DNA from 3 places in the Halomonas sp. 72 genome. Region 3 is predicted to be linked to each of the others. Evidence: predicted binding sites of a transcription regulator. Region 3 holds the regulator's gene; each other region holds the start of a gene.
The links. Region 3 encodes LexA, which represses DNA repair genes until DNA is damaged. Its sites were predicted from a motif close to TACTGTNTANNTANACAGTA; they were not measured.
Positions count from the first base shown of each region.

Region 1: the regulator LexA is predicted to act here: its motif matches at 2,707-2,726, upstream of recN (DNA repair protein RecN).
Region 2: the regulator LexA is predicted to act here: its motif matches at 2,083-2,102, upstream of ACT3T6_RS12495 (LexA family protein).

Region 1 is NZ_JBQSYY010000003.1:254,094-258,880, reverse strand. It holds gene dnaK (molecular chaperone DnaK) at 1-1,793, opposite strand, end outside; gene grpE (nucleotide exchange factor GrpE) at 1,925-2,551, opposite strand; gene recN (DNA repair protein RecN) at 2,774-4,447, shown strand; gene fur (ferric iron uptake transcriptional regulator) at 4,572-4,787, opposite strand, start outside.
Region 2 is NZ_JBQSYY010000013.1:71,153-75,939, forward strand. It holds gene ACT3T6_RS12485 (patatin-like phospholipase family protein) at 1-829, opposite strand, end outside; gene ACT3T6_RS12490 (alpha/beta fold hydrolase) at 870-1,769, opposite strand; gene ACT3T6_RS12495 (LexA family protein) at 2,126-2,569, shown strand; gene ACT3T6_RS12500 (Y-family DNA polymerase) at 2,566-3,867, shown strand; gene ACT3T6_RS12505 (sodium-dependent transporter) at 4,026-4,787, opposite strand, start outside.
Region 3 is NZ_JBQSYY010000014.1:37,839-42,625, forward strand. It holds gene ACT3T6_RS12740 (L,D-transpeptidase) at 1-386, opposite strand, end outside; gene ACT3T6_RS12745 (TetR/AcrR family transcriptional regulator) at 364-1,041, opposite strand; gene lexA (transcriptional repressor LexA) at 1,307-1,984, shown strand; gene purU (formyltetrahydrofolate deformylase) at 2,092-2,946, opposite strand; gene ACT3T6_RS12760 (ribonuclease J) at 3,267-4,787, shown strand, end outside.

The sequences.
Region 1 (4,787 bases), on a different contig from region 3:
AACTGACCAGACGCTTCGGTCAGTGCATCCAGTTTCTTCTGGATGTTGTCCGTGTCGTCAGTCTTGACGGCTTCTTCCAGCTCGCTGATGGCGGTTTCGATGGCCTGTTTCTCATCATCCGTCGCTTTGTCGCCCGCTTCTTGAACGGTTTTGCGCGTTGCGTGGATCATGCCGTCAGCCTGGTTACGCAGCTGTACTAACGCTTCGAATTTTTTATCTTCGTCAGCGTGGGCTTCAGCGTCGCGTACCATTTGATCGATCTCTTCATCCGTCAGACCGCTGGACGCTTTAATGACAATCGACTGCTCTTTACCGGTCGCTTTGTCTTTGGCAGAAACGTTCAGAATACCGTTGGCATCCAGGTCAAACGCCACTTCGATCTGCGGAACACCGCGCGGCGCAGGCGGAATATCAGACAAGTCGAAACGACCGAGCGACTTGTTCTGCGTCACTTGCTTACGCTCACCCTGAACGACGTGAATGGTCACGGCCGTCTGGTTGTCATCCGCCGTGGAGAAGGTTTGCGTCTTCTTCGTCGGGATGGTGGTGTTCTTGTCGATCAACGGCGTCATCACGCCACCCATCGTTTCGATACCCAGAGTCAGCGGGGTAACGTCCAGCAGCAGTACGTCTTTCACGTCGCCGCCCAGAACGCCACCTTGAATCGCTGCACCTACGGCAACCGCTTCGTCAGGGTTAACGTCTTTACGCGCTTCTTTACCGAAGAAATCAGCGGCTTTCTGCTGCACCATCGGCATACGTGTCTGGCCACCGACCAGGATCACTTCGTCGATTTCAGACGCAGACAGACCCGCATCTTTCAGCGCCATTTTGCAGGGCTCAAGTGAACGCTGAACCAGCTCTTCTACCAGCGATTCCAGCTTGGCACGAGTCACCTTAACGTTAAGGTGTTTCGGGCCAGTGTTGTCAGCCGTGATGTAGGGTAGGTTAACGTCGGTCTGCTGGGCGCTTGAAAGTTCAATTTTGGCTTTTTCAGCGGCTTCTTTCAGACGCTGCATGGCCAGGTTGTCACCCGACAGATCAATACCGCTGTCAGACTTGAACTGGTCGACCAGGTAGTTGATCAGCGCCAAGTCGAAATCTTCACCGCCCAGGAAGGTGTCGCCATTGGTGGCGAGTACTTCAAACTGGGTTTCGCCTTCAACGTCGGCAATTTCGATGATCGAGATATCGAACGTACCGCCACCCAAGTCATAAACGGCGATGGTTTTATCACCGCGTGACTTGTCCATACCGTAGGCGAGTGCGGCTGCGGTCGGCTCGTTGATAATACGCTTAACGTCCAGACCCGCGATGCGGCCTGCATCTTTAGTGGCCTGACGCTGGCTGTCGTTGAAGTAAGCCGGTACGGTGATAACCGCTTCCGTTACCGCTTCGCCGAGGTAATCTTCGGCGGTTTTCTTCATTTTCTTCAGCACTTCCGCACTTACTTGCGGCGGCGCCATTTTTTTACCTTTTACTTCTACCCACGCATCGCCGTTGTCTGCTTCAGCGATTTTGTAGGGCACCATCTTGATGTCTTTCTGAACAACGTCGTCTTTAAAGCGACGGCCGATCAGACGCTTGATGGCGTAAAGCGTGTTTTCCGGGTTGGTAACGGCTTGGCGCTTGGCGGCCTGGCCTACCAGAGTTTCGCCGTCATCGGTGTAAGCGATGATCGAAGGCGTGGTACGGCCACCTTCAGCATTCTCGATAACTTTAGCACTGTCGCCATCAAGTACTGCCACACAAGAGTTGGTAGTACCCAGGTCAATACCAATAATGCGTCCCATAGCAAAAACCTCGAATTCAGTTGTCTCAATACTTAAAACGTGTGCGGGATTTCCCCGCGGGGTTGACCTTTATCTGGGGGCCGCCAGTGACTTTTCAAGGGCTTTTTTACGCTTTACGTCACTAAATCGGCTTAATTTGCCTTCTGACTGACCACGACCATCGCAGGACGAACCAAACGACCATTGAGCAAGTAACCTTTCTGCATCACTTCCATTACGGTGTTGGGCTCAAGTTCGGGGTTCGGCACCATCGCCATGGCTTCGTGCACTTGGGGGTCAAAGGGCTCACCTTGGGGCTCAACGCTTTCAACACCAAACTTATTGAGCACCCCTAGCTGCATGTTGAGCGTCATGGAAACGCCCTCGCGGTGCGCCTCAGAGGCGTCGTCCTGCATGGATTCAAGCGCTTTTTCCAGGCTATCCACCACCGGCAGCAGCTCTTTTACAAATTTTTCCAAGGCAAACTTACGCGCCTTGTCTGCTTCCTGTTCGGCACGGCGGCGAACATTCTGCGCTTCAGCGGCGGCGCGCAACGCCTGGTCCTTGGCTTCTGCCAGGTTTTGCTCCAGCTCATTTACCTGAGCGGCGAGTACATCGGCCTCCGGGTCGGCGAAGCTGCCTTCAAGCGGCGCCTCGTCGTTAATCAGGCCTTCCAGTTCCCCATCAATCAAGCGCTCTTCAGACTCCTGGTCCATATCGGCCTCACGCTGTTGGCGAGCGAGTTCGTCATCTAATGGAGTTTGCGGTTCTTTTGCCATGCCATGCTCCTCAAAAGGGTTCGGGCTTTTTCTGCCCAACACTGCTCATAAAAAGTAATCAATAAATCAGTTTTAAAACAGCCTTAAACACGTATAGAGGCTATATGGGGGCCATAAAAGCCATCTCAAGAGGAGCATTGAAGTCAGTTATCGACTACTGTATAAAACAACATTTATTGGATAAGTATCCAGCTTCTGTGTCGCACCGCCTCAGGAGGCATCATGCTTACTCAGCTAGCGATTCAAGATTACGCCATTGTCGACCGCCTTGAGCTTGACCTGACCCACGGCATGACGGCCATTACGGGGGAAACAGGTGCAGGCAAATCCATTCTCCTAGGCGCACTGGGCCTGTGCCTGGGTGAGCGTGCCGATGCTGGCAGCGTGCGCCACGGCTGCGAGCGCACCGACCTATCGGCGCGTTTCGACATTCAACACCTGCCCGCCGCCGTCGAGTGGCTAACGGCCCGCGAGCTCCCCACCGACGAATGCCTACTGCGCCGTGTAGTGACCGCCAGTGGACGTTCAAAAGCGTGGATTAACGGCCAACCAGCGACCATTTCGGACTTAAAATCGCTTGGCGAGCAGCTCATTCAAATTCATGGCCAGCATGCCCATCAAGCGTTAATGCGTGAAGAGGTGCACCTGGCCCTGCTGGATGACTATGCCGGGCTACGGGAGGCTCGCCAGCAACTGGCAGAAACCTTCCACGAATGGCGCAATGCGCGCCGACGGCTTAAAAAGCTCAGTGAAGAAGGCAGTGAAGTAGAAGCCAAGCGCCAACTGCTGCGCTACCAGGTTGAAGAGCTGGACCAGTTGGACCTGGGCGAAGGCGAACTACAGACGCTTGAAGAGGAGCAACTGACCCTTGCGCATGCCGAAGAGACGCTGCGTGAAACCCAGTTGGCTGCCGACTGCTGCGCCAGCGATGACGGCGGCGCGCTGTCGCTTCTTAATCAAGCTTATGCACACTTAAGCGCCCTACCGGGCAGCGATAAGGGCACACTTGCCAATACGCTCGCCATGCTCAGCGATGCGCGCATTCAGGTGGAAGAGGCCTCAAGCGAGTTGCAGCGCTTTGCCAGCAGCACCGAGCTCGACCCAGAGCGCCTGATGTGGGTGGAAGAGCGTTTGACGGATATACACCGCATTGCGCGCAAGCATCACGTCGCCCCTGAAGAAATTTACGCCCTGCATAGCACCCTTCAACGTGAAGTGGCTCAGTTGGAAGCCAGCGATGAGGACCTTGAAGCGCTGAGTGGACAGGTCGCCGAGTATCGTGAGCGCTACCGCAGCGAAGCCAAGAAAATCAGCGATACACGTCAAAAAGCTGCCCTGCGGCTGGGCAAAGAAGTTCAGCAGCAGTTGGCCTTTTTGGCCATGGGTAAGGCGCGCTTTGAAGTGGCCGTTGCTTCGCGTGAAACGCCTACGCCTGAAGGGCTGGATAGCGTACAGTTTTTGATCAGCGCCAACCCAGGCCAGCCTGCTCGCCCGCTCGCCAAAGTTGCCTCTGGGGGTGAGCTTTCGCGTATCAGCTTGGCGATTCAGGTGGTGGCCGCCTCGCACTCGACGATTCCAAGCCTGGTGTTTGACGAGGTGGATGTGGGTATTTCAGGCGCCACGGCGGAAATTGTCGGCCAGTTACTGCGCAAGCTAGGTGAGAACGGCCAGGTAATGACCGTGACGCACCTGCCCCAGGTGGCCGCGCAGGCGCATCAGCACCTGCATATTGAAAAGCGTGCCAAGCGGGATACTACGCGTACCTATATGGCCTTGCTGGACGAGCGAGGCCGCATCAGCGAGCTTGCACGCATGCTAGGCGGAGTGACGCTCTCTGACCAAACACTGGCTCATGCCCAGGAAATGCTGCATGCCAGCCAGCGCCCGCCTCATTAAGAGCTTTCTCAAATCACTATCTAATTAACGGCTACCACGCAAAATACCCCCATGCTGCTCCCTGTAGTAACAAGGAGCGGCATGAGGGTTTGCATCACGGCCAAAACAGGTTTTGCGGGAAACCCTATTTTTTATTGATCGGCACGTTAACCTGGCGCGTTACGTCCGACCCGCGAGGGCGTACGTAGAGTACCAGAGCGTGATCGACAAGCTCGTAGCCGTGCTCTTCTGCAATTTCTTGCTGGCGTCGTTCAATGATGTCATCAAGAAACTCGATGATTTCACCACTTTCTAAACACACCATATGGTCGTGATGATCTTCTTGCGTCATCTCAAAGAC
Region 2 (4,787 bases), on a different contig from region 3:
CAAACGACTCTAAAATCATATCGAGCTTGCTCCACTCGCGCTTGCCTCGCGTCTCAACACTCTCTTCAGCGCCAGCTTCCACGCCGCTGTCTTCTTCACTGCTGCCAAGCCCCTCCCATAAACGCAGGGTGGCTTGGCGCACGTCGCTCATCCAGCCGCCAATTTTTTCATCACGGTCACGCTCTTGCGCCGTTCTGCTATCATTTTCCTCGTGCTCACGGGGCAGGAGTTCTTCCAGTGATACCGGCTGCGGGCTATGTGCCGTTACGTTAATCGCAATTACCAGGTCTGCTTCGTGGGCAGAAATAACCGGCATGATAGGCAGCGGGTTAAGCAGCCCGCCATCGACCAACACCTGGTCACCAACATTGACCGGCGTAATGACGCCTGGAATGGCGATAGAGGCGCGAATGGCGCGCAGTAACGGGCCATTTTGAAACCACACTTCGCGCTGGCGAACCAGGTCAGTCGCCACCGTCGTCACCGGAATAGGCAAATCCTCAATGAGCACATCGCCTACCAACGCCTCCAACTTACTCATCACCTTATTGGCACGCATGGCACCCATCGGGCTCCAGGTCACATCCACCAGCTTTAGCACATCCAGATAATCGAGATTACAGACCCACTCCCGATACTCGGGCAGTTTGCCAGAAGCGTAGATGCCACCAATCAGGGCGCCCATGGAGCATCCCGCCACTGAAATAATCTCAAAGCCTCGTGCCTCCAGGGCTTCAATGACACCGATATGGGCATAACCGCGCGCCCCGCCACTGCCCAACACCAAAGCCACTTTTTTCCCGCTACCCGCGTGCGTCAGTTGATTCATTGGCTATTCCTATTGCTCTTGAGCCGACCGTATAAGCGTTTTACACGGCTGCCTCCCAGTGAGCGGTGGCGAGTTCCGCCACAGCGGCAACCGCTTTAGATTCCAAATGTAGATGATGCCCACCAGGCAACACATGGCGGGTCAGATCATTAACCGCCAAGCGCGCCTGCTCGGCCCAGGCACGCTTTCCTAAAATACCCTGCTCGCCTTCAATCAGTAGTACCGGCGCCTGAATACACGCTAACAGAGCCAGTACCTGCTCAGGGGTAAAGCGCACCAGAGAGGGTTTTAGCAGTCGACTATCCGTACGCATTTGTAGATAGCCATCGGCAGTTGCTTGCGTATTACGCTCAACCAACGGCATCGCCGTTACGCTATCCAGCGTGGTGACGCCACCGGCTACCCGCGCGGCAACCGCACTTTCGATATCAGCATAGCGTGGTGGGCGGGAAAGCGGGCGACGATGGGCAATAAGCCCTTTGCGCAACTGGCTGGCGGTTTCTTCCGCAGGCGTATTCAATGCCCCCAGCCCGTCAATCAAGGTTAACCGGGCAATACGCTCCGGCATAGCAGCGGCCAATAGGCAGGCAACCGCTGCGCCCATGGAGTGGGCCAGTAAAGAAGCCTGTTCAATACCCAGTGCGTCCAGCGCATCAAGCACGTCGTGGCAGTAATCCCACAACGCATAGTCGCTTCCGAAAGCGGCATGCTGGGAGTGCCCATGGCCGCGAAAATCAATGGCTACCACGCGGATATCCAGCGCATCTGCCAAAAGCGGTGCCAAGCGGCTAAAGCTTGCCGCGTTATCCAGCCAGCCGTGTAGCGCCAGCCAGACAGGTGCATCCACGCGGCCCCAGCCCAGTGCGGCCAAGCGCCCTTGCGCAAGCACCAGCGGCTGCGCGAAGTGTCGAGACGCGGGTTGGAGGGTTGGTTCACACATAGGTTGTTTTCCTGATGAAGCGGCCATCTCGTTGGCAAATAACGCGACGCCTTTAATGTTCCTGAATTCAGCGTTCAGGCAATGTCTGGATGACGGTATCAGTAACAAACGTTACCATGCCAGGCGCAATTCTTCCGTCGCTTTTACCCAACTCTTGCTAATGGTGCTGCCATGAAACCACGCCGCGATACACGCGCCCGTAACCTTGTTTTTTTTATTGCTGTTGTTAGTGCCATCGTCGTGGGGTTGTGGCTAGCGCGCTAGGCTTGCCTAATCGCCGCTCAACGCTTGCAATTTAAACCTCACGAATAAATACTGTATATACATACACATTACATTCAGTGAGGATGCCGACGATGTCGTTGCCTCCATCGACGCTCGTGCCCACCTTGCCGTTAACGTCTCAGCCGTTGCCTTTTTCATCGTTACAAGGCCGTGCGGGCTTTAGCGGCTTTCCATCACCAGCGCAGGATTACGAACCGCGTACGCTCGATCTCAACACGCGGTTAATAAAAAACCCTACCCAGACGTTCTACCTTTCCGCCGCTGGTGACAGTATGGAAGGCTGGGGGATTTTTGATGGCGACCTGCTGGTCGTTGACCGCAGCATTAAGCCTCGGCTAGGGCACATTCTGGTTGCCATGTTTGAAGAGGAAGTGCTGATTAAGCGCTACGCCCTCTACCAAAATACGCCGCATCTCTGCTCCGCGCATCCTCACTACCCGCCGCTTCCTTTGGAAGGCACCGAGTGCCAGCTATGGGGAGTAGTGCGTGCCGTCATTCATGAGTATGTCCGATGATTGGCCTGGTCGATGCCAACAACTTTTACGTCAGTTGTGAGCGTGTGTTTGATCCTGCGCTGGAAGGCAAACCGGTTGGCGTTATGTCGAACAACGACGGCTGTATCATCGCCCGCTCTGCCGAGATGAAAGCCATGGACATCCCCATGGGCATGCCATCGTTTAAGCTCGAAAGCCTGCGTAAGCGTGGTGACATTTACCTCAAGTCATCCAACTATGAGCTGTATGGCGATATGTCGGCCAGGCTGTGCCAGCTACTGCGTGATACCTGCCCAGCCGTGTCGCCGTACTCCATTGATGAAATGTTTATTTACCTAGAGGCGTTCAGCAACCAGCAGTGCCAAACCCTGGGCGAATGGCTGCGTCGGCGGATTCGGCGTCATTTAGGCCTGCCGGTATGCGTCGGGCTGGCCCCTACGCATACGCTGGCGAAGCTTGCCAACCACTTGGCCAAGCAGGCGACTCACTATCAAGGCGTGTGCCTGCTGACGGGAAAAGATGCGGCAACGACCGCCCTGCTTAAACAGACACCGGTGGGCAGCGTATGGGGCGTTGGGCGCCGGATTGCTGAGCGGTTAGCGATCAGTAATATTAATACCGCTTGGGACTTACGTGAGGCTGACCTTCGGCTACTGCGCAAACATTTTTCGGTAGTGCTGGCCCGCACGGCGCTGGAGCTGCGCGGTACGCCCTGCCTGCAGATGAATGCGCTGGATCAACCGCGCCACCGCATTATGACGTCGCGCTCATTCGGCCAATCAACCGGCAGTAAAACAGAAGTACATAACGCGTTACGCCAACATGCCCAGCGCAGCGCCGAAAAACTCCGTCAGCAGCGCAGCCTAACGCGAGCCGTGATGATTTTTTTAAACACCAACCGCCACCGCCGAGACCAACCCCAGTATTCTCCTCACGCCATGGTGCCCCTGCCCTCACCCAGCGATGATACGCGCACAATTCTTGAGGCCGTTCACCAAGGGATTGAACAGGTTTACCGGCCAGGCTACCGGTTTATGAAGGCAGGTGTGATGCTGCTGGATCTGGTTGATGCCGAGCAGCACCAGCTCTCGTTGCTACATCAACCACCGCGGAACCGATACCCTTACTTAATGGCCACCCTGGATAATATCAATCAGCGCATGGGGCAAGGCACCATCAGCTTTGGTATGACGGATGCCGATGCCGCCTGGCAGCTACGCTGCGGGCACCGCTCAGGCCGCTACACCACACGCTGGGATGAGTTGATGAAGGCAGGCACCCATCCTGGTGCTATCAAGCAATCTGCTTTACGCAAGTAACCGCTGCTATCTCAATTACGATCTCAACTACTGTCTCAGCTCCTGTCTCAGCTCCTGTCTCAACTACGATCTCAGGAAGAGACTCAAATCACCTGCCAAACGCCGCTGGATGAGCCGTCACTCATTGCTCAGCAGCAGCGTTGGCTGGAGAGAATCCGTTAGCGTGTCGTTAACGCCTGACGCAGGCGAGGGCTCAACCACTCGCCCAGCGCCATCATGATCAGCAGGATAGCCAACAACCACGGCCAATGAACTGAAAAGGTAACGGTAAACAGCCCTAATGCATCAGCGAAAATAACCAAAATACCCAGCGGGCTGACATAACGCACCATGGCAAGCCATAGCGTATAGGGCAGAGGCGAGAGCCCTAGCTCGTCGCGGAACGTTTCACTCTTCAGGACAAAGCCTGCCAGTATGACGGTGCCTAACCCACCCAACGGCATCATCCAGCGTGAAGTGATGTAGTCCAGCCAGTCAAAGAAGGTCTTGCCTGCCAACGTCCAATCAGCGCCCAGGTTAAAGGAGAGCATGGCAGCGGTACTAATCAGCCAAAGCACAACCCCCGTGCTCCACGCAGCACTGCGGCGTGAGAACCCTTTGTTGTCGCAGAGCCAGGAAACGGTCGCCTCAACCATCGAAATGGACGATGTCAGCGCGGCCATGGAGAGCATGGCGAAAAACAGAATCCCAAACAGCGTACCCAGCGGCATGGCCTGGAACGCCAGCGGCAAGCTCATAAAGATAAGCCCGGGGCCTTCACCTGGGTCCATGCCATTGGCAAAAATTACCGGGAAGATCGCCAGCCCCGCCATCAAGGCAACGGCCGTATCGGCAATGGCGACGCTAATGGTGGTACGCCCAATGGAGGCGCCTTTGGGCAGATAGCTTCCGTAAGTAAGAATGGCACCCGAGGCAAGCGA
Region 3 (4,787 bases):
TAAATATAGCGGCGCTGAGAGTCAACCGTGCCTGCACGGTTAAATCCTCGCTCTAACCCACACAGCCATAAAATACGCGTCAAAATCCAGTCACGTGTCGGATGAGCGTCGGCCAAGTCACTTGAGAAAATTTCACCGGTAAAACGCCTGCCTCTAAATACCGCATTGACCGGCTGTTCATGGCCAATTGCCGCGCGAACATAGTGCCAGCCATGCGGCGTTTGGCCACTTCCTTCTTGCTGGCCAACGCCAGCGCCTCCAGTAGAGATAGCGCACTCAAAGTCTGGTGTTTGACCCTGCCACCAGCGCAGGATTTGTGCGCCGGTATCAATTTCGATCCAGCCGCCTTTTTTAGGTGGCAACTCAGCTAACAGGGGCGTTCGCATGCTGCGCTCCTTCAACCTCTTGCGGCAGTGGAGCATTCATGGCGGCAACGACCACAGGGCGCAAGCGTCGCACTAAATCACGCACAGTCACCTGCTCCTGATAATCCTTGGAGGCGATATCACGTAGCGCATCCAGCCCCGACAAGGTGAAAATGACCGTACCCAACATAAAGTGCAGCCGCCAAAAACGCTCGGCATCGGGTAAATCAGGGGTCGCCTTACGCACAAGCCCGGTAAAGCGGGTAAACACATCCCCATATTGCTCTTGAATATGGCGCCGTAAATGCCCCTGCGCTTGGCTATAGGCTAATCCCAATAAGCGCATGAAGACTTTCAAACTATCCCGTTCAGCAGGCACTGCCAGCACCGTGGTGGCCATTGTTTCAAGCAGCTCTTCCAGGGGGATGGCACGATCGGCGTAGTGGGCTTCAAGCTCATCGAGCGCACCATGAAAACGCTGAGTAAACGGGTCTAGATAGCGCGAGAATACGGCTTGGATAAGGGCTTTCTTGGAACCAAAATGATAATTAACAGCCGCCAGGTTTACTCGCGCTTTACTGGTAATGTTACGCAGTGACGTTTCAGCAAAGCCACGCTCTGCAAACAGCACCTCAGCGGTATCCAGAATGCGTGACACCGTGTCAGATTGTGCCATTATGGCCTCCGGAGAAACGAGTGTTTAAAACATGCCAGAATAGTAAGTCATATCTTAATCAGGCTCAATCACCCTTATTCACCGATTTTTTTAATTGGCTACCCTGCACATTAGCGTTAATTCAAACGTCTTACCGCTCACAGACAGTGTTTTAACAAGCTGCTTTTTTAACCATGTACTGGATAGAGCAACATACTGTATACTTAAACACATACTGATCAAGCAGACAGATACCGACTGTCTTTTATTGTTTATGGAGTTTGGTATGTCGCGGCCACTCACAGCACGTCAGCAACATGTTTTTGATTTTATAGTAAAAACCATGGGTGAATTCGGCTACCCTCCCACCCGCGCCGAAATTGCCAAGGCCTTGGGCTTTAAATCCCCCAATGCCGCTGAAGAGCATTTACGTGCTCTTGAGCGTAAAGGCGTTATCCGGATTATTCGCAATACGTCGCGGGGGATTCGCCTCCCCAACCAGGAAGCTCAGGACGTTAGCGAATTACCCGCCACCGTTGCAGCCAACAGCAATGATCTTCCGCCGATGGGCTTGCCAGTTATTGGTGAAGTGGCCGCTGGCAGCCCGATCCTTGCAGCGGAGCATATTGACCGTTACTGCCCGCTACCCGCGGAATATTTCACCCCTAAAGCCGACTACCTCCTGCGAGTACGCGGTTTATCCATGAAGGATGTGGGCATCCTGGAAGGCGATTTACTGGCGGTGCACCGCACTGATCGTGTACGTGACGGGCAAATCGTCGTTGCGCGGCTGGAAGATGAAGTCACCGTAAAACGCTTTCAACGCCAAGGGCATCAGGTCATGCTGATTGCGGAAAACGCTGATTTTGCACCGATTGAAATCGACCTGCGAACCCAATCCCTGGATATTGAAGGCGTAGGTGTAGGCGTCATCCGTGGCGGTAATGGCCAAGCGCTAGGCTAATAAGCCGTTTGCGTAAAATCGGATTTTAAAAGCATCAAGGGGGTGGCCATTTTCATGACCACCCCCTTGTTTTGTTACTGGTTCAGCTTAAACAGTTTTTAAAACGCTTAGCTAAAGACAACGGTCTTATTGCCGTGGATCAAAACGCGGTCCTCCATATGCCAGCGCAGGCCTCGCGCCAATACGGCTTTTTCTACATCGCGCCCAAAGCGAACCAGGTCAGTTGGCGTATGGCAATGGCTCACACGATGAATGTCCTGCTCAATAATCGGCCCGGCATCCAACTCCTCCGTCACGTAGTGGCACGTCGCGCCAATTAGCTTTACGCCGCGCTCATAAGCCTGATGGTAAGGCTTGGCGCCGGCAAATGAAGGCAAGAAGCTGTGGTGAATATTAATCACCTGCCCAGCATAGCGCTCACACAACGACGGGGGCAGAATCTGCATATAGCGCGCCAATACAATACAGTCCGCTCGCGCGTTATCAATAAGCTCCTGCACCTGAGTAAACGACTCTTCCTTATTATTCGGGTCCACCGGCACATGGTGATAAGGAATACCGTACCACTCAGCGATTGAGCGCATGTCTTCGTGATTAGAAATCACACCGGCGATATCACAATCCAGCTCACCTGCCTGCCAACGGTAAAGTAAATCCACCAGGCAGTGAGACTCACGGGAGACCATGAGGATGACGCGCCGACGCTTTTGAGTATCCATTAGCGCCCACTGCATGGAAAACTCTTGAGCAATTGGCTCAAAGGCGCTGCGTAATGTTTCAACGGACATGCCAAGCGAATCGGCCAATATCTCATAACGCATAAAAAAGCGGCCCGTTTGCAAGTCAGAATGCTGACTGGCCTCGGTGATAGAGCCGCCTTGTTGAGCAATAAATCCAGACACACGGGCAACAATACCCACCTGATCGGGGCAGGAAACGACTAAACGGTAATAATGAGACATGTGAAGTACTCTTGACGACCTACGAAATACAAATGACAAACCACTATTGGCATCGTCTATTGGCATAGTGCAACGGCGCCGCAAACAGCGGCTAAATAGCGACGCCGTAAATAACGGCTGCCTAGTGTACCGGAACCCTATTAACGAAGCACCGTTATCTAATGTCGGGGGTCATTGTTAGCCGCCCCTGCCTTCCCGTATAGTTAAGGCATTACTTTTTAGGCTTTTCATAACCGATGCATCCACCACGCGTTCAACTTCGTCCTCGCCGCCGCCCACCTCTGCGCCTACTGCCGCTGGGTGGGTGTGGTGAAATCGGCATGAATCTAACGCTGTATGGATACGACGATCACTGGATCGCGGTCGACTGCGGCATGATGATTCGCCAGGATTTGCCTAACTCGCCCCTTCAAGTACCTAACCTGGGCACCGCCGAGGCACTGAACATAACGCCCCAAGCGTTATTTATAACGCATGGGCATGAAGATCACATTGGCGCGGTTGCCTGGTTATGGCCCAAGTGGAACTGCCCTATCTATGCCACCCCACTTGCGGCAGGTCTCTTACGTGCAAAATTCGCTGAACACCAGCTAAGTAGCGCCGCGATTAAGATTATCGAGCCGGGCGAAGCAATGGAAACGGCGCCCTTTTCGGTGCGCTATTTGCCGGTTACTCATTCGATCCCTGAAAGCTGCGCGCTGGTCATCGTGATGGGCGATTACCGCATAATGCACACAGGGGATTGGAAGCTGGACCCAGAGCCGCTGATTGGCACGCCCATTAACGCGGCGCACTTTCGAGCGCTTGCCCCGATTGATTTAGTAGTAGGTGATTCAACCAATGCCCCTCTGCCTGGCCACTCCAGCAGTGAAGGCGATGTGGCTAAAGCGCTGGCTAAAAGCCTGAAGGAATGCAAGGGCCGCGTCGTGGTCTCCTGTTTTGCAAGCAACCTGGCACGCGTACTGGCCATTGGCCGGGCGGCTCATCAATGCGGCCGTCGGGTCAGTTTGATGGGGCGATCCATGGAGCGCATGGTGAGCATTGCACGCGGACTTGGCTACATGGATGACTTCCCAGCGCTTGTACCCCCTCATGATTTGGGCTATTTGCCCCCCGATGAAGTGGTGATTATCGCCACCGGTAGCCAGGGTGAGCCTCGTGCAGCACTGCAACGACTCGCCCAAGGGCGCCACCCGTTTATTGACCTTGAGCCTAGCGATAACGTCATTTTCTCTGCCAAAGCTATCCCCGGCAATGAACGCCCCATTGAGCAGCTCAAAAAACGCTTGGTCCAACTTGGGGTCACGATCTTTGATGAGGTTAATCATCCAGAGCTGCACGCCACAGGCCACCCTGCGCAAGAAGAACTCATCACATTCTACCAGTGGATCAGGCCCAAATATTTGATCCCCGTGCACGGCGAAGCGCGCCACCAGCAGGCCCACCAAGCGATTGCAGACTCCTTGGGCATCAGCGCACCTTTAGCACCCGTTAATGGCGACATGATCGTTATGGACCACTTGGGACTGCGCTGCGAAGCCCGCCACCCTCAACCGCCCTGTATCGTTAATCAAAATAGCGTTGTGCCGCATCCGGGCCTGGATGCCACCAAAACCACGACGCGCCGAGGCAGTTTATTTCTCGCCCTGCCTGTCGCGGCCAGCGATACCGGATGGTGGCGCATCGGTCGCTTGATGCTGGATAGCAGCAGCGCCAGCCCGCTCGACGAAGATAGCTTTAGCGAATGGCTGGACAATCAGTTGGAGGAGATTAAAGCGGATACGCTGGCTGATTTGCGCCTTGCGCTACAGCCACGCTTGATTCATTGGTTGGCGGACCAC